Regions from separate parts of the Acidovorax sp. WCS2018Noco2-16 genome, predicted to be linked through region 2. Evidence: riboswitches for the same ligand, from Rfam matches in the RefSeq annotation. Region 2 holds a riboswitch; the other holds the start of a gene.
What was found. A riboswitch is a leader RNA that binds a small molecule or an ion and turns the genes downstream of it on or off. The one in region 2 is predicted to bind glycine.
Positions count from the first base shown of each region.

Region 1: it holds a riboswitch for glycine, as region 2 does, so the genes downstream of both, RQI28_RS17230 (D-amino acid dehydrogenase) here and gcvT (glycine cleavage system aminomethyltransferase GcvT) in region 2, are expected to answer to the same signal.

Region 1 is NZ_JAVTJJ010000011.1:12,045-21,581, reverse strand. It holds gene RQI28_RS17240 (NAD(P)/FAD-dependent oxidoreductase) at 1-1,211, shown strand, start outside; gene RQI28_RS17235 (peroxidase-related enzyme) at 1,245-2,426, shown strand; glycine riboswitch at 2,596-2,706, shown strand; gene RQI28_RS17230 (D-amino acid dehydrogenase) at 2,797-4,098, shown strand; gene RQI28_RS17225 (FIST N-terminal domain-containing protein) at 4,196-5,482, opposite strand; gene RQI28_RS17220 (PhaM family polyhydroxyalkanoate granule multifunctional regulatory protein) at 5,635-6,549, opposite strand; gene RQI28_RS17215 (HU family DNA-binding protein) at 6,865-7,371, shown strand; gene RQI28_RS17210 (tyrosine-protein phosphatase) at 7,479-8,222, opposite strand; gene RQI28_RS17205 (hypothetical protein) at 8,377-9,537, shown strand, end outside.
Region 2 is NZ_JAVTJJ010000001.1:569,830-579,366, forward strand. It holds gene RQI28_RS02530 (putative hydro-lyase) at 1-251, opposite strand, end outside; gene RQI28_RS02535 (LysR family transcriptional regulator) at 657-1,604, opposite strand; gene RQI28_RS02540 (anti-sigma factor domain-containing protein) at 1,776-2,534, opposite strand; gene RQI28_RS02545 (sigma-70 family RNA polymerase sigma factor) at 2,531-3,097, opposite strand; gene RQI28_RS02550 (DUF3455 domain-containing protein) at 3,221-3,808, opposite strand; glycine riboswitch at 3,998-4,096, shown strand; glycine riboswitch at 4,113-4,246, shown strand; gene gcvT (glycine cleavage system aminomethyltransferase GcvT) at 4,306-5,439, shown strand; gene gcvH (glycine cleavage system protein GcvH) at 5,552-5,926, shown strand; gene gcvP (aminomethyl-transferring glycine dehydrogenase) at 6,004-8,892, shown strand.

The sequences.
Region 1 (9,537 bases), on a different contig from region 2:
CCACCACCGCGCGCATGGAAACACTGCGTTCGCCCAAAGAGCTGACCGGGCCCGCGCTGGGCCTGCCATCGCTCACCTTCCGCGCGTGGTTCGAGGCCCAGTTCGGCGCTGCCGCCTGGGCTGCTCTCGACAAGATCCCGCGCCTGCAGTGGATGGACTATTTGCGCTGGTATCGCCGCGTAACGCGGGCCGACGTTCGCAACGGCCATGCCGTCACTGCGGTGCGCCCGCGCAGTGATGGCCTGGTGGAAGTGGATGTGCAGGCACAGGGCAGCACGACGACCTGGTTCGCCCGCCGCGTGGTGCTGGCCACGGGCCGCGACGGCCTGGGCGGGCCGCAGATTCCCGCCTTCATGCAGGGCGTGCACCGCAGCCGTTGGGCGCATTCGTCCGACGCGCTGAACTACGAGCAATTGCGCAACCTGCGCGTGGGCGTCGTAGGTGCGGGTTCGTCCGCCATGGACAGCGCCGCCACCGCACTCGAATGCGGCGCAGCCAGCGTCGACCTGCTGGTGCGCCGCACCGACCTGCCGCGCATCAACAAATCGAAGGGCTCAGGCGTGCCCGGCCTGACGCACGGCCACCATGCGCTGCCGGCCGAATGGAAATGGCGCATTCGACACTACATCAACACCACGCAGGTGCCGCCGCCGCACGGCAGCACGTTGCGCGTGTCGCGCCACGCTAATGCCTTCTTTCACCTGGGCTGCCCGGTGCAGCGAGTGGACGATTTGGGCAGCGAACTACGCGTGACCACTCCGCGCGGCGTTTTTGCACTCGACTTCCTGATCGTCTCCACCGGCTTTGCCATTGACTGGGCACAAAAGCCCGAATATGCGCCGTTCGCACCCCACGTGCGCACGTGGGGCGAACGCTTCCAGCCGCCCGCCGGCGACGAAGACCAGGAACTGACCGACTCTCCGGACCTGGGGGCGGTGTTCGAATTCCGCGAGAAAACGCCCGGCGCCTGCCCCGGCCTGGATCGCATCCATTGCTTTTGCTACCCGGCAGCGCTGTCGCACGGCACGGTGTCAGGTGACATTCCCGCCATCAGCGATGGCGCGCGGCGCCTGGCCACCGGCCTGGCGGGTTTGTTCTACAGCGAAGATGTGGAGCACCACTTCAACGTGCTGCAGGCCTATGCCGAGCCCGAACTGCTGGGCGACGAATGGACGCCCGCAGACACCTCCCTGCGCGTTCTGCCCAACTGAATTCCTGAACGCATCCTTGAACGAATCCTTCCCATGACCGCCATCACCACGCACGACACCATCGACCAGATCGCCGGCCTCTCGCCCGGCAGTGCGGCCCACGCCGTGCGCCATCAGCGGGGCAAGGTCGCCACCGCCACGCAGGGCTGCGAAGACGCGCTGCTCGGCCCCGACCTGCCCGGTGGCCTCACACAGGCCGAGCGCCTGGCCGTGGCCCACGATATCGCCAGAGTCAGCGGCCTGCCTGCGCTGGCCGCGCACTACCGAGCTGCACTGGAGCCCCTGCGCCCCACACCCGCGTTGCAGGCGCTCATCGAGACGCCCGACGCCGCCATCGCCGACACGCGCCTGCAGGCCATCGTCCACTTCGCGCGCACGCTCGCCACACAGCCGGCGCAGAGCGACCAGGCCGCCCTGCTGGCGCTGCCGGCTGCGGGCCTGTCCGTGCCCGACACGGTGCTGCTGGCGCAGTTGATCGGCTTCGTCACCTACCAGTTGCGCCTGGTGGCTGGCGTGGCCGCATTGTCGCAATTGGGTGATGCCGGCACCGCGCCCGCATTGACAGCAACGCCCGTGCAAGCGGCCGACGCCGCGCCCTTCGTGCACCCCGCCAACCTGCCCGCCCCCGGCGAGCCGCTGCGGCTGAACGGCTACACCAGCGAGACACTGGACTGGAAAAGCTGGCTGCCCGTGCTCGACGTGGCATCGGCCAGCGAAGAGCAGAACGCCGTGCTCGACCTGTCGCACCCGAAGGCCCGCACGTCCGACTTCTACCTGCTGCTGGCGCACCAGCCGCGCGTGCTGTCGGAGCGCTCGCAGGCCTTCAACGCCATCATGTACGCGCCAGGCGGGCTGGCACGCGCCGATCGCGAAGTGGCGGCCACGGTGGTTTCGCGCGTCAACGGTTGCGTGTACTGCGCGTCGGTGCATGCCCAGCGCTTCGAGCAGCTCGCCAAGCGCAACGACGTGATGGCGCAGATCTTCACCGACCCCGACACCGCCGGCACCAACGCCCGTGAACGTGCCATCGGCCAGGCCAGCGCGGCCCTGACGCGCGCGCCGGGCACTTTCAGCGCGCAGCACCTGCAGCCGCTACGGGGTGCCGGCCTGTCAGACCTGGAGATCCTCGACGCACTGCATGCCGCCGCCCTGTTCGCCTGGGCCAACCGGCTGATGCTGAATCTGGGCGAAGCGGTGTTTCCCAGCCCGCAGTGATGCAGCGCTGAAGCCGCACTGACGCGCCGCCGCTACGCCGCACTGTTGTGCGCGGCGCGCCTTCGCGGTTACCATGCCACCCGCAGGAGAGCGAACGGCCACGCACAGCGGGCCGCTCCACCGAAGGCGCAAACTCCCATACACGCTCAGGTTCCGTACTGCACCATTATCAAAGCCGTCTGGAGAGCCGCCATGCAAGCCATGGCGCACCGAAGGAGCAAACCCCGCGCCATGTTGGCGCAGGGTGAATCTCTCAGGTACCAAGGACAGGGGGAGCGGCAGCTGGGCTCACGTACGCCTGCTGCACGCTATAAATTCAATAGCTGCCCGCGCCCGTATTCCCAGCGCTTGAACCCTCAAAGGCTTCAACATGCGCGTGATCGTTCTCGGCGCCGGCTTGCTCGGCACCACCTCCGCTTATTTCCTGCAACAGCTCGGCCACGACGTGACCGTGATCGACCGCCAGGCCGCGCCCGGCGCGGAAACCAGCTTCGCCAACGGCGGGCAGATCTCGGTCAGCCACGCCGAGCCCTGGGCCAACCCCAGCGCGCCGCTGAAGGTGCTGCAATGGCTGGGCCGCGAAGATGCGCCTTTGCTGTTTCGCCTGCGGGGCGACATGCGCCAGTGGCTCTGGGGATTGCAGTTCTTGCGCGAATGCACGCCGGCGCGCACGCGCCACAACATCGAGCAGATCGTGAGCCTGGGCACGTACAGCCGCGAGACACTGCAGCAGCTGCGCCGCGACACGAACATCCAGTACGACCAGCGCACGCAGGGCATCCTGCACTTCTACACCAGCCAGAAAGAATTCGAAGGCGCCCTGGCACCCGCCGAGCAGATGCGTGCCTTGGGCTGCGAGCGCCGCGTGGTCAGCGCCGACGAGGCCGTGCGGCTGGAGCCCGCCCTCGCTCACATGCGCCCGCAGCTAGCCGGCGCCACCTACACGGCTGAAGACGAATCGGGCGACGCCAACACCTTCACGCGCGAACTGGCACGGCTGGCGGAGGCGGCAGGCGTTCAATTCCGCCTGGGCTGCCACATCACCGCGCTGCGCACGGTCGGTGGCGCCATCGATCATGTGGAGATCACCAACGCCGACGGCCGCTTCGAGCGCGTGCGCGCCGACGCCTACGTGATGGCCATGGGTTCGTTCAGCCCGCTGCTGGCCGAGCCGCTGGGCATTCGGCTGCCGATCTACCCTGCCAAGGGCTATTCGGTGACCATGCCGGTGCGCGACGCTGCAGCGGCCTACGAGGTGAGCCTGACGGACGACGAATACAAGCTGGTCTTCTCGCGCTACACCAGCGAGCGCGGCGACAGGTTGCGCATCGCCGGCACGGCCGAGCTGAACGGCTACGGGCGCGACTTGAACCCCGTGCGCTACGACGCCATCGTGCGCCGCGTGGAGCAGCTCTTTCCTGGCGCGGGCGATGCCGCCCAGGCCCAGTTCTGGACCGGCCTGCGCCCGGCCACGCCGAGCAACGTGCCGCTGATCGGCAAGACGAAGATCGGCAACCTGTTCTTGAACACGGGCCACGGCACGCTGGGCTGGACGCATGCGTGCGGCTCGGGCAAGTCGATCGCGCGCATCGTGAGCGGGCTGGCGCCGGAGCTGGACTTCGCTTTCGCCGGCATGCCGCCGGCACCTGCGCCGCAATGGCAGCCGGCGTAAGGCCCACGTATTTTTGCTATTAATTTAATAGCATTTAGCGCTTATTGGATAAGCGCTAGAGCCCTATTTCATTCAAAACCGAGATGAAGAGGATCGATCAGTGGATCGCTTCGTCGATGAACACTGTGAGCACGCCGGTGTAGCCGTACAGCCGGTGGTGCGCGATCTCGCCTGCGGCGAAGAAGCCCACCAGCGGCACGTCGCCCAGCGCGTGCCGCACGATCTGTAGCTCCGCGCTCGGGCCGCCAAAGTGCGGCCCGCCGCGCCCTGAACAGCTGACGTAGATGGCGCCCAGAATCTGCCGCTGCGGGTCTTGCCGTTGCAGCCCGCCGTCTATGGCCGATGCCTGCGCCAGCGCGTCTTCGTCCTGCGTTTCGGGCGACAGCTCTTCGCGGATTTCGGCACACACGCGCATCAGGTCGGCGCGCGCCGCATTCACGTTGCGCTGGCAGAACGCCAGCCGCATGCCGGGCTCCACCCGGTCGGCCAGGGCCACGCCGCGCCGCGTGGCGTCCAGCCCAACGATGTGGCGCACCCGCACGTCGGTGCCGAAGTGCCCGGTGCGGCCCAGCGGCTGCGTGCCCTCATCCACCAGCCCGGCCAGCGTGGCACGCACGGTGCGCAGGGCGGGTTGCGGATCGCCGTCGAGCGAGATGTTCAGCGTGTCCAGCAGCGCATCAAGCGCGGGCTCATGGTTCAACTCCAGCGCCACGTTGTCGTGCGCCGCCGTCACCGTCATCAACGGCCCGATGGGCTGGCAGCCTTGCGTAACGCGCGAGAGCAGCGGCACGCCAGCGCCAAAGGCCACGCCCGACAGTCCGCCGTCGAACACGCCGCCGGCAGCGCCCTGGCCGGCGATGTTGCCGTTGCCGCCCACGGCGAACTGCACGCTCGGGCCCCGGCTGGCCACCAGGCCGCCGAAGAGATAGCCGGTGGCCGTGCGGTCTGCCACCTCGTTGATCAGCTCGGCCAGCTCGGGCGTGCCGCCGTCGGCATGCACCAGCGCCGTATGTGCCTCAAAGCCGCCCGTGGCCGCACCACTGTGCGCCAGCGGCGCCACGCCGGAGAACACGCGGTATTGGTCTGCGGGCAGATCCAGCAGCATCACCGACAGCGCCGGCTCGTCGAAGTATTCGGCGTTGTTGGCAGCCACGCCCACGCCCACGGTGCCGCTCCAGTCGGTCACCTCGGGCAGTTCGGCGGAAAGAAAGTCGAGCAGTTCAACCGCATCGCCCGCGTAATGGTCGGTGATGTAGAGCAGGCCCAGCGCGGGCGCAGAGGCGTATTGCGGCAAAGCCATCTGCGCACGCAGTTGCGCCAGCACCAGCGCGGTGGCCATTCGCCATTGCGGATGGGTGGCGTGCCCGTGGGGAAAGAGTGGCATGGTTTGAAGTCCGGGGATGGCGGGCAGATCGCGGAAGGGTGAGCCGCCCTGTCCCTATAAGCGCGCCGCTGATCCAGGCGCGGCACATGAAGGCGAGTCGATGAAGCGATGACAACGCGCGGACGCTGCCGCGCGCGTCAGCAGGCAACGCGTCAGCGTGCAGGCCGGGTGCGCGCGGCGCGCGAAGGAGTGGGCTTCTTGGCAGGGGTTTTTGCTGCAGCCTTCGCCGGTGTCTTTGCTGCGCTTTTCTTTGCGGCGGTCTTTGCGGCCACCTTCGGTGCAGCCTTCTTGGCCGGAGCCTTGGCCGCGCTCGGCTTCTTGGGCGCGGCGGCCGAAGCGGTCTTGCGGGTCACGTCCTGCACGCCTTGCAGCCCTTGCGCAGCCAGTTGCGACGCCACGCCTGTCGCCGTCTTCACGGCTTCAGCGGCCATGTCGCGGGTGGCGTCCAGCGCGCTCTGGTGCTGTGCGACGTCTTTCAGCGCATGCGTGGCGATCTGCTGGAACTGCGTGCTCAAGGCTGTCCACCATTGCATCGGGTCGACCACGCCCGCCGCTGCGCCAGCGGCGCTCGATGCACCGGCGCCGGCCTCGTCCGCAGGGCCAGCGTTCGGGTCTTCATCGCTGCCGTGGTCGTCCTGGTCATCCGGCGCCGGCCCGGGTTCAGGCGCGGCAGCGCGGGAAGCGGGTGGCGCAGCGGTGAAGAAAGATGAAGCAGAGGTAGCAGACGCAGCCGGTGCATCCGCTGCGGCCTGTGGCTTGGGCGTGAACGCATTGGCCAGGTCGCCCATGGCCACGTTCATGCCTTTGAGCGTGGCTAGCGTCATCTTCTGCACTTCCAGCGCCTGCACGGTGGCCGTGAGCGCGCGCGAATTCTGGTCCAGCCAGAACTGCACGGCCTTCAATTCCTCGATGCGCTTTTCCAGCTCTTCTTCGTTGACGGTGGGCGCCACCCAGCTCGACATGCCGGGCATCGCGGGCACGCCAGCGGTCGAATTCTTCGCCAGGTTTTGCAGGAAGTCGAACCCCGGAACGAAGCGTCCGAAGCCAAAGGGAGAGTTGTCGCTCATGGTCATTCCTTCGCAGGATGTTGTCTCGGTTGGTGGCGCGGGGCACGGCCTGCTGCGCCCGCGTGCCAGCAGCTTAACGCCAACACTCAAGCCCTCCAAACGTGTGCACCCGCTTGCTGCAGCGGCCCAAAAGCACGTCGCCATGCGGGTTTCAGGCCCATTTGGCCCGCGCGCGCCGCACCACGCCGAGCAAACGCCCTAGAATCCGCCGACCAGCCTCGCTGGAATGTCGTGTTCACTTCCATCAAGAGATAAATCAACACCATGGCAACTGCAAAGAAAACCACCGCGCCTGCAAAGAAGGCCGCTGCTCCTGTGGCCAAGAAGGCTGCAGCTCCCGTAGCAAAGAAGGCCGCCGCTCCGGCCGCCAAGAAGGCCGCAGCGCCTGTGGCCAAAAAGGCCGCAGCACCTGCAGCCAAGAAGGCTGCCGTGCCTGCGAAGAAGGCTGCCGCCCCGGCCAAGAAGGCTGCTGCAGCGCCCGCTGCCAAGGCTGTGCCCGCTGCGTTGAAGCCCGTGAAGGACGCCTTCAACAAGACGTCGCTGGTGGCTCACTTGGCTGCACAAGCTGGCGTGGAACCCAAGGCTGTCAAGGCTGTGCTGACCGCACTGGAAGGCGCCATCCTGGGCTCCGTGCACAAGAAGGGCTCCGGCGAGTTCACGCTGCCCGGCCTGCTGAAGATCGGCCTGCAACAAGTGCCAGCCAAGAAGAAGCGCTTCGGCAAGGACCCATTCACGGGCCAGGAACGCTGGTTCCCCGCCAAGCCTTCGGCCGTCAAGATCAAGACCCGTGCGCTGAAGAAGCTCAAGGACGCGACGATCTGATCGCCTGCTGCTGACGCCGTCTTCGCGCGGCTTGGCAGCACGTGAGCTCAGAAAGCAGAAAGCCGGCTCACGCCGGCTTTCTGCTTTCTGAGCGCCAGGCGGGGGCGTCAGGCCTGCAAGTACAGCGCCGCCAGCCGCTCGCGCTGCGCGGGTCCCACGCCCAGTCCCTGCGCCAGGTAGCGGTCGAGCCCGCCGTGGTCGCGCTCGACCGCTTCGAGCGCGGCGTGCAGAAAGTCTTCCTGCACGCGCCACAGCACGTTGAGCACGGCCTCCGGCGCCGCGCTGGCAAAGTGCGCGGGCCGCTGGTAGAGCCCGTTGGTGAGCAGGTAGTCGTCCATCACCACATGGCGCGGCACGCCCAGCGCCAGCAAGATGAGCGCCGCCGCAAAACCGGTGCGGTCCTTGCCCGCAGTGCAGTGAAAGACCAGCGGTGCGTCGCTCTCCAGCAGGTGTTCGAACAGCGCGGCAAACTGCGGGGCGTTGTCGGAAACGAAGGCACGGTAGGTGTCCTGCATCAAGTCGACCGCGATGGCCGGCGTCAGTTCATGTCCCGCTATTGCCATGTCCTTGGCGCGCTGCACCACCGTGGGCTCGATGGACAGGGCGTGATAGGCGACGTCGGGCATCGCATAGGCGAGCGATGCGCGTTCGGCCGCACCGCGAAAGTCGATCACGCGCGCCAGATGCAGGCCGGCGAGCACCTGTGCGTCCTGCGGCGTCAGCGACGCCAGGTGGTCGGAGCGAAACAGCCGGCGCCAGCGCACGCTGCGGCCGTCTTGCGTGGCGTAGCCGCCCAGGTCACGGAAATTGGTGGCGCCCGACAAGGGCAGAGATCTTGAAAACTCTTGCATGCAGGCACTTTAGCGAAAGCGGGTGCGCCGTCCAATCACCTGGGCGCCAGCGTCCGGCCATGCGGGCCACATGCGCCATCGCCCTACAGCCGCCGCTGCAGGGCGCCTCGACACTGGCACGCGCTGAACTTTTTTCTTCCAAGACATCAGGCCGATGCCCACTGCCCAGACCGCACAGCCCCTGGGGGCGCCCTCCTCTTCGCCGACCCATTCCGACGCATCCCCCGCGTCACCGTACCGGTGGCAGTTCTTCCGCGCGGGCGGGGTGGACCAGGTCATCATCCGCACGGGCCAGGACATCGCGCACTTGCCCGCGCTGGACCAGAAGCTGTGGGTGGCACTGGCCTGCCCTACGCGCGGCATCGAATTCGACACTCGCACGCTGGACCTGATCGACACCGACAGGGACGCCCGCATCCGCCCGCCCGAGCTGTTGGCCGCCTGCGCGTGGGCCTGCAGCGTGCTGGCCGACCCAGAAGATCTGGCACATGCCGGCGACACGCTGCAACTGAAGGCGCTGTCCACCCATACCGACGAGGGTGCGGCGCTGCACGCACAGGCGGTGCGCATACTGGCCCTCGCGGGCCGGCCCGAAGCCGACACGCTGTCGCTGGCCGACGTGCTGGACCGCAGCGCCCACCTGAGCGCACAGCGCTTCAACGGCGACGGCGTCGTCAGCCCCGAGACCGCGCAGGACGACGCGCTGGCCCGCCAGACCCTGCGCTGGATGATGCAGACGCACGGCACCGTGCCGGCGGTGGACGACGAGCCCGACGGTGTGAACCGCAAGCTGGCCGAGGCCTTTTTCGCCGACGTCGCAAAGCTGCGCGCCTGGCACGAGGCCGCCCGCCAGGCCACCGCCGACCTGCCGCTGGGCGAGCGCACCATGGCTGCCACCCAGGCGGTCAACAAAGTGCGCCACAAGGTCGAGGATTTCTTTGCCCGCAGCCGCCTGGCGGCCTACGACATGCGCGCTGCCGCAGCGCTAAACCCCACGCAGCAGGAATACGCCGCGCTGGCCTCGGGCCACGATCTGGCGCTGTCGTCCGAGGCCATTGCCGCGCTGCCGATCGCGCCCGTTTCTGCCGTGGGTCTGCACGGCGTGCTGCCGCTGACGCGGGGCGTGAACCCGGCCTGGGCTGCCGCGCTGGCCGCTCTGCGCGCCAAGGCCGTGCAGCCCCTGCTGGGCGATGACATCGACAGCCTGACCGAAGCGCAGTGGCAGCAGTTGAAAGACGCCGTCTCGCCGTGCCAGGAACGGCTGGCCGCCAAACCCGTCACCGCGCTGGCGCCCATTGAGGGCGAAGCGCTGTTC
Region 2 (9,537 bases):
TCGCTGCGGATGTCGATGTCGTGCCCCAGCGTGGGCAACGCGGTCTGGCCGGGCTCGCTCACAGCCAGCACCGGGCACGGTTTGGGATTGCGCTGGCAATAGCGCAGAAAGTCCCCGGCCAGCGCCTCGGGAAGGATCACCAGGTTGCCTTGCACCCGGCCATGGGCCAGCCCGCTGGTGTGCGAAGACCAGGCGCCTTGCCTGATCACGCTGCGGACATGGGCAGGGTCGTTGATGCCCTCAGCCCCCATCGCTGCGCGGGCTTTTTCTTGAATGGAATCCACCGTTTTTCCTTGCTTGGAATTAGGCCATTGCATGGCGTTGGGCGGATTGTGTTGGGGTGCGACCAACACTGGCAAATTCAAAAATTTCTGCTTACATCATCGATTTTTTCGATGCTCACCATTGGGGCAGAGGCACCCAACTTGGTGCCAAGGGATTACCCTTGGCTCAGCATTCAGGGTTAACACCGAGTCTTTTGAAAGCCATGAGAAAGGCAAGGCACACCGCTGGTCCAACGTGGTGCCCAGCGGTACCAAAACGGCACAGAATCGGCACGAAAACGGGATCGAGGCCGCACGGAACTCGATTTCAAAGCGGCGACTGGAAAGGCCGCCATGCACCGCAATGGTCTGCCAGCGGTAGGGGCGCTGCGCTTACCCGGCCTTCTTGGTGCCCTGGCGCGCAGCCTGCACGGTTGAGCCAGTGCGATTTTTAGGCAGCGGCTGCATGTTGTCGATGAAGTCGAGCGCGGAACGCACGATGTTTTCCATCGCCGGGGAAGAAGGATCTTCGCGGTAGCTCACGTGGATCGGCAGAGGCTTGAGCGCTGCGTCGCACGACAGCGCACGCAGGTCTGGAAACGCCAGCAACCGCGCCACGGCCAGGCGCGGCAGCGTGGCCACGCCGAAGCCGCCTTGCACCAGTTGCACCATCGCAGAGATCGACGACACGGTGTGCACGCGACGCGGCTCCACCTGCGCATGGCGGAAGGTATCGAGCAGGTACACATGCGGCTGCGAGCCGCGCTGGAAGGTGAGGATGTCGGTGTCGGCGAAATCGCCCAGCACATAGCGCCGCTTGCGATGGATGTTGCCGTTGCCGACGAAGACCATCTCCATGGGCGTGAGGGCCTGGTTGCGAATGCCGTCGGCCGATGCCGGCAACGCGGCGAACGCCACATCCAGGGTGCCGCGGCGCATCTGGTCGAGCAGCACCGGCGTGGTTTCCACCGTCAGTTCCAGGTTGAGCAGCGGATTGTCCTTGCGCAACTGCTCGATCCACGGAATCAACCACGAGTGCAGCACCGACTCGATGGCGCCCAGGCGCATGGACATCTCCACTGGCCCGCCCGACCCCATCTCGGTCTTGAGCTGCCGCTGCAGCTCCAGCATGCGCTTGGCGTAGATCAAGAAACGCGATCCGGCCACGGTCAGCTTGAAGTGCTTGTCGCGCCGGTCCAGCAGCAGCACGCCGAGTTCTTCTTCCAACGCAGCGATGCGGCTGGACATGGCCGACTGCGTAAGGAACAACTTTTCAGCGGCGCGGGTGACGCTCTTGAGCGAGGCGACCCAGTAAAAGGCTTCGACAAAGCGCAGGTTCATGGCGGTGGTTCCAGGGCAGCACGGGAAATGGCTGAAGCAAACGCTGCGCCGCGATGGTGCGCAGCGGATCACAGAAGGCAACCACGAACAATGCTATCAATAAAATAGCTATCAGCGCTTAATCAATAAGCGCTAGAGGCCTATTTGACTAGATATTTTGCTGATGATCCATCAAATCATCTTCACTGCCCGGCCAATGAAGACGATCGGCCCGGTCGGCCGGTCGATGGGCGAGCCGGCTTCGGGCTCCAGCGTCAGCTCGAACAGTTGGTTCGCCTCCAGCGGTGGCAGGCGGTCGATCGGCACCTTGACCGACTCGCCCGGCTGCACCAGGCCCAGGGACTTCGGCCCGGACCACTGATCGGCCTTGGTCCAGAACTGCAGCGATTTGCCTTGCGGCACCGGCGTGTTGGCCAGCGGTGTCAGCTGCAGCTGATTGGACGTGGCGGCGGCCTGCACCACCCAGCCGGGCGATGTGCCGCCCGGTGCCACCAGCACCACCATGTATTGCGGTGCCCCGGCGCCGCCCGGCACGCCCATGCGTGTGACCAGCACGGCCGCCAGCACCGCAGCGGCGGCGAAACCGCCGCCGGCCAGCCCGCGCCACAGCCGCAGGTCGTTCCACCAGGACGCCAAGGCCGATGGCGCCGCAGGTGCCTGCACGCGCACATCGGCACGTGACCAGCCCAGGCTGCGCTCGATGCGCGGCCACAGGGCGGCCGATGGCTCCACGGCGGGCGCCAGCGCGGTCAACGGGTGCAGGCGCTCTTCCCAGGCCTGCACGGCCTGGCGCAGCTCGGGATCGCGCGGCAGGCGGTCCTGCACTTCGAGGCGGCCGGCCAAGGGCAGCGTGCCCAGCACGTAGGCACTGGCCAGCGTGTCGATGTCGCCCGAGGGGTCTGATGTTGAATTCGTCGATGGGCTCGTCATGCCATGCACTCCCGCAGCGCGCGCATGCCGCGCTGTATCCAGGCCTTCACGGTGCCCAGTGGCGTCTGCGTACGCTCGGCGATCTCGCCGTGCGAGCAGCCTTCCACGTAAGCCAGCACGATGCAGTCGCGCCGTGCGGGCTCCAGGCGGCCCAGACAAGTGTCGAGCTTGCCCAGGTCGGCACCCAGTTCATAAGGGTCAATCCGGCTGCGGTAGCTCTCCAGCGCAGCCTGATCGTCGATGGCCTCCATGGCCTCTTCGTCGATACGCACGTCGCGCACGTTGCCGCGCGCCACATTCAGCGCCGCATGGCGCACCACGCTGTAGATCCAGCCCCGCCCCGCGCCGCGACCGGCATCGAAGCTGGCGGCACGCTGCCAGATGCTGAGGAAGGCGTCATGCAGCACGTCCTCGGCCTGGGCGCGTTCGCGCACGATGCGCAGGGCTACGCCCAGCAGGTAGCGGCCGTCGCGCTGATAGATGCGCTGCAGGGCCTGGTGGTCGCCGCGGGCACAGGCCCCGATGGCGGCGTCGTAGTCGAAGGGGTCGGCTGCTGCGTTCAAGGGCGGAGGTGGCGGGTTGAAGATGCGGCATGGTAGTGCATCGCACCATCAAGCCGCACGGTCGCGCCGCCCCCGGGGCGGCGTGGGTTTTCACGCCCACTCGACCCCTTGAACCACCCGCTTTTAGGCGGCCTTGTAGAAGATGTAGTCGGCCTGGTACGGCACGGTGGTCTTCTGGCCCTTGTTCGCGGCGGTACAGGCCATGTTCGCAGGGGCCACGCCGCCGGTCAGGGCCACGCGCTGGATGTAGGTCACGCCGGTCAGTGCGCCGCTGCCCATGGCAGGGTTGGCCTTGACGAGCTGGTAAGGCAGTGCGCCGGCGGTCGAAGGTGCCACGGCCAGTTGCGTTGCCGTCAGCTTGGAGCCGTCGTTCGCTTCCCAGGTGGCCGGTGGGCCGTAGTACTTGCCCACTTGCTTGCCACTGCGGTCGAGCAGCTTGGCGTCAGGGCCGGCGAACGTCCATTCGACCTGGCCGGGTGCATTGGCCTTGTCCTTGCATTCATAGGTGATGTCACCCTTGCCCACGGTTTCCCATGCCACCTTGTTGCCGGCGGGCACCTGGATGGATGCGGGCAGGCTGGCTTGGGAGAAAGTCATCATGCCGGATGCGGTGGTGGACGAAGAAGACATCGAACCGCAAGCGGCCAGCAGTGCGACGGCGGACACGGTGCCTGCCAGGGCGGCGATGCGGGAAGGACGGATGTTGCGCATAGGGTGCTCCTTTGAATGAATGATCAGTTGAGTGACTGACAGGCCCTTGTGTTCTCACGGGTCTGCCCAGGCTCTACACGTCAGCACGCGTTTTGGATGCACCTTCGGATGCAACAAGTTGCAACATGACCGATGCAGGGAATGCCGAGGCTGCAAGGCCGCCCGGGCCAAGGCGCGCCGCTATACTCCGGCCACTCGTCAGGAGAGAGCCGCCGCAACTTGCGGCAGCCGCCGAAGGCGCAGGGTTTCATCGCCCGAACGCTCAGGCAAAAGGACTGACAGGAACGCCCGCAGGGATGCAGGCGTTTCCCCAGCTGGAGAGAGGCTGCCGCCCACATCGGCAGGCAGCCCACCGAAGGAGCAAACCCCGCCGCAGCGCCGACCTTGTCGGCCACCGGCACGGTGAATCTCTCAGGTAAAGCGGACAGCGGGGCACATGCCGCGGCCAGCCATCAGGGCGGGCCGCTTCACTGCTTGCCCCCTGGAGAGTTCCGCCCATGTCGTCCCCCGCGCCCGCCGCCCTGCTGACCACCCCGCTCAACGCACTGCACCTGGAACTCGGCGCCCGCATGGTGCCCTTCGCCGGCTATTCCATGCCGGTGCAGTACCCCGCAGGCCTGATGGCCGAACACCACCACACGCGCACCGCCGCCGGCCTGTTCGACGTATCGCACATGGGCCAGTTGCGCCTCGTGGGGCCCGATGCCGCCGCCGCTTTTGAAACGCTGGTGCCGGTGGATGTGGTAGGGCTGGGCGTCGGCAAGCAGCGCTACGGCCTGCTGCTGAACGACGAGGGCGGCATCATCGACGACCTGATGTTCGTGAACCGGGGCAACGACCTGTTCGTCATCGTCAACGGCGCCTGCAAGGCGGGCGACATCGCGCACATCCAGTCGCGCATCGGCCACCTGTGCCAGGTGCAGCCGCTGCCCGACCAGGCGCTGCTGGCGCTGCAGGGTCCGCAGGCCGCCACGGCGCTGGGCCGCCTGGCGCCCGAGGTGTTGTCGCTGGTGTTCATGACGGGCGGGGCCTTCACCGTGGCCGGCTGCGACTGCTTCATCACCCGCAGCGGCTACACGGGCGAAGACGGCTTCGAGATATCCGTGCCCGCTACCCAGGCCGAGACGCTGGCTCGCGCGCTGCTGGCCCAGCCGGAAGTGCAACCCATTGGCCTGGGCGCGCGCAATTCGTTGCGGCTGGAAGCGGGCCTGTGCCTCTACGGCAACGACATCGACACCACCACCACGCCGCCCGAAGCCGCCCTGAACTGGGCCATCCAGAAGGTGCGCCGCACCGGGGGCGCGCGTGCCGGCGGCTTTCCGGGCGCAGGCCGGGTGCTGGCGCAGATCGACGACCCCGCGCTGCTGACCCGCAAACGCGTGGGCCTGGTGGCGCTGGAGCGCGTGCCGGTGCGCGAGCACACCGAGCTGCAGTCTGCAGAAGGCCAGCGCATCGGCGAAGTGACCAGCGGACTGCTCGGCCCCACGGTAGACCGGCCGGTGGCCATGGGCTACGTGGCGCCCGCCTTCGCCGCCGTGGGCAGCCGCGTCAACGCGCTGGTGCGGGGCAAGGCCGTGCCCATGGAAGTCGTCGCCCTGCCCTTCACGCCCGCGCGCTACCACCGCGGCTGATGGCCTGCGCTGCGGCCCGCCGCCAGGTGGCTGGCCGGGCTACAGTTACAGCTGACATCGGCGTCAATCTTTTTCCTCAAGTCTTTCACCTTTTTCTTTTCTGGAGTGCCCCATGACCGTCAAGTTTTCCAAGGACCACGAGTGGGTCGATACCGCTAGCCACGAAGCCGCCGTGGTTGGCATCACCGTGCATGCGCAGGACGCGCTGGGCGACGTGGTTTTCGTGGACCTGCCCGAAGTGGGCAAGACGTTCGCGCAAGGCGAAGTGGCCGGCGTGGTCGAGTCCGTCAAGGCCGCGGCCGACGTGTACATGCCCGTGTCGGGCGAAATCATCGAAGTGAACGAAGCGCTGCGCGCCGACCCGTCGCTGGCCAACAGCGACCCGCTGGGCACAGGCTGGTTCTTCAAGGTGCGCGCCTCCGACAAGGCCCAGTTCGACGCCCTGATGGACGAGCCGGCCTATACCGAGTTCGCCAAGAGCGCCTGACCGCGCACTGCCCTCCCTCGCGCCCGGCCACCACCGGGCGCGGCCGTTTTTTCGCCCCTGACTGACTGCCGCCGCCGATGACCACCGCCCTGCCCTCGCTCTCCGCGCTGGAGAACGCCACTGAATTCCAGCCCCGCCACATCGGCATCGATGCGGCCGATGAAGCGCACATGCTCTCCGTGATCGGCGAGGCCTCGCGCCGCGCGCTCATCGACGGCATCGTGCCGCGCTCCATCGCCCGCGCCAGGCCCATGCAGTTGCCGGCCGCCGTCACCGAAGCGGCCGCGCTCGCCGAGCTGAAGGCGCTGGCGGGCAAGAACCGCGTGCTGCGCAGCTTCATCGGCCAGGGCTACTACGGCACGCACACGCCGGGCGTCATCCTGCGCAACATTCTGGAAAACCCCGCCTGGTACACGGCCTACACGCCCTACCAGGCCGAGATCAGCCAGGGCCGCATGGAAGCACTGGTCAACTTTCAAACCATGGTGTGCGACCTCACGGCCATGCCGATCGCCAACGCGTCCATGCTTGACGAGGCCACCGCTGCCGCCGAGGCCATGACGCTGGCCAAGCGCTCGGTCAAGTCGAAAAGCACGCGCTTCATCGTGGCGGGCGACGCGCATCCGCAGACCATCGAGGTGATCAAGACGCGCGCCGCGCCGCTGGGCATCGAAGTGGTGCTGGCCAACTCTCTCGAGGAATGGAATGCAGCGCTCGACGGCGACTATTTCGCCGTGCTGGCGCAGTACCCCGCCACCAGCGGCCGCATCGACGACTTGAAGGACGACACGGCCAAGGTGCATGCCAAAGGCGCCGCCTTCATCGCAGCAGCCGACCTGCTCGCCTTGACCCTGATCACGCCGCCCGGTGAATGGGGCGCCGACATCGTCGTGGGCACGACCCAGCGTTTTGGCATGCCCATGGGCGCGGGTGGCCCGCACGCCGCCTTCATGGCTTGCCGCGACGAATACAAGCGGTCGTTGCCCGGCCGCCTCGTCGGCGTGAGTGTGGATGCGCACGGCAAACCCGCCTATCGCCTGGCGCTGCAGACGCGCGAGCAGCACATCCGCCGCGAAAAGGCCACCTCCAACATCTGCACGGCGCAGGTGCTGCCGGCCGTTGTCGCCAGCATGTACGCCGTGTACCACGGCCCCGAGGGCCTCACGCGCATCGCACAGCGTGTTGCCGCCTACACCGCCATCCTGGCCAAAGGGCTGGAGCAACTGGGCGCGCCACTGCGCCCGCAGGCGGTCTTCGACACCCTGTCGCTCAAGACGGATGGCGCTACCAAAACCATAGCTGCCAGAGCAGTATCCATGGGCGCCAACCTGCGAATTCACTTTGACAATTACCTGTGCATCTCGCTGGACGAGACCACCACGCGTGCTGACGTGGAGTTGCTGTGGAAGGTCTTCGCGCAAGAAGGCCAGGCCCTGCCCCGTTTTGCCGATTTCGAGCAGGGCGTGGAGCCGCTCATTCCCGCCGCGCTGCGCCGCAGCAGCGCCTTCATGACGCACCCGGTGTTCAACACCCACCACAGCGAAACCGGCATGCTGCGCTACATACGCCAGCTGTCCGACAAAGACCTGGCGCTGGACCGCACCATGATTCCGCTGGGCTCTTGCACCATGAAGCTCAACGCCACCAGCGAGATGATCCCCATCACCTGGCCTGAATTCGCGCAGGTGCACCCGTTCGCGCCGGCCGACCAGTTGCAGGGCTATGCCGAGCTGGATGAGCAACTGCGCGCCTGGCTGTGCGAGGCCACCGGGTACGCCGGCATCAGCCTGCAGCCCAACGCGGGCAGCCAGGGCGAATACGCCGGGCTGCTGGCTATTCGCGCCTATCACCAGGCGCAGGGCCAGGGCCACCGCGACATCTGCCTGATCCCGAGCAGCGCCCACGGCACCAACCCCGCCAGCGCGCAGATGGTGGGCATGCAGGTGGTCGTGACCGCCTGCGACGCGAATGGCAACGTCGATCTGGCCGACCTGCGCGCCAAGTGCGAGCAGCACAGCGAGCGCCTGGCCTGCGTGATGATCACCTACCCCAGCACGCACGGCGTGTTCGAGACGCAGGTCAAGGAGCTCTGCCAGTTGGTCCACCAACACGGCGGCCGTGTATACGTGGACGGCGCCAACATGAACGCCCTGGTGGGCGTGGCCGCGCCCGGTGAATTCGGCGGCGATGTGAGCCACCTGAACCTGCACAAGACCTTCTGCATTCCGCACGGCGGTGGCGGCCCGGGCGTCGGCCCGGTGTGCGTGGTGCAAGACCTGGTGCCGTACCTGCCGCGCCATGCATCGGCCGGTGTGCCAGGGGGAGTGGGCGCCGTCAGCGCGGCCCCCCTGGGCAATGCCGCCGTGCTGCCCATCAGCTGGATGTACATCCGCATGATGGGCGCCGACGGCCTGCAGGCCGCCACCGAAACCGCCATCCTCAGCGCCAACTACATCAGCGCGCGCCTGAAGAGCCACTACCCCACCCTGTACGCATCGGCCAACGGCCACGTCGCGCACGAATGCATCCTGGACCTGCGTGGCTTCAAGGACACCAGCGGCGTGATGGCCGAAGACGTCGCCAAGCGGCTGATCGACTACGGCTTTCACGCGCCCACGCTGTCCTTCCCCGTGCCCAACACGCTGATGGTGGAACCCACCGAGAGCGAAACACTGGTCGAGCTGGACCGCTTCATCGACGCGATGATCGCCATCCGCGAAGAGATTCGCCAGATCGAAAACGGCGCCTGGCCACAGGGCGACAACCCGCTGAAGAACGCACCGCATACGGCGGAAAGCCTGTTGGCTGCCGACTGGGCCCGGGCCTATAGCCGGGAAACTGCAGCGTTCCCGGTGCCTGCGCTGCGCCAGGCCAAATACTGGGCTCCCGTGGGGCGCGTAGACAACGTTTATGGGGACAGGAATCTGTTTTGCAGCTGTGTGCCGGTGAGTGAGTTGGCGGCTTAGCAATACTGCGGGTGCATCATGCACCGCGTGGGCAGGGCTACGATTTAAAAAACAAAAGCCTGGATGACCAGGCTTTTGTTCTTTTGGGGCAATAAGCAATGGGTTTTCAGGCCTGAAAGCGAAAGCCTGCGGTAAGCTACTGTAGTCACAGAAGCTGGTATGCAGGCGCGTTACGGTCTGGGCTGCAGTCATCTCGGTCGCCGCACAATCCGCAGATTTTTAGGTTTGCCTGAGAAATATGTCAACCGATCTGAACCTTGAAGAGCTGATGGCTCGGCACGCAGCGGGGTTGGCTGAACAAGCCAACGCCAAGCTGGCGAATGCAAGCGCTCAGATTGCAAAGATCACAACGCAGCGACGAAAGGATTTGCCTTAGACGCCAGTTCATTCGAGTACACCCCAATCACAGGGGTAGTTGCAACCGCATCTGGGCTTGCAAAAGCGCTCCTCGGATCAATGCAAACTGAGCGAGACGGACTACTTTCGTTTGGAGATCTCGCTACACGGTTGCCTCCAATTAAGTTCCAGCCTGGCTACTTTGTAGGAAGCGATTTCATGCTGATGGCACATTCGTGCTTCAGACGGCAGATGCACCCTAAGGCCAACTGGGCACCGCGATTCATTGAAATGCTCTGGGAGCTAGAG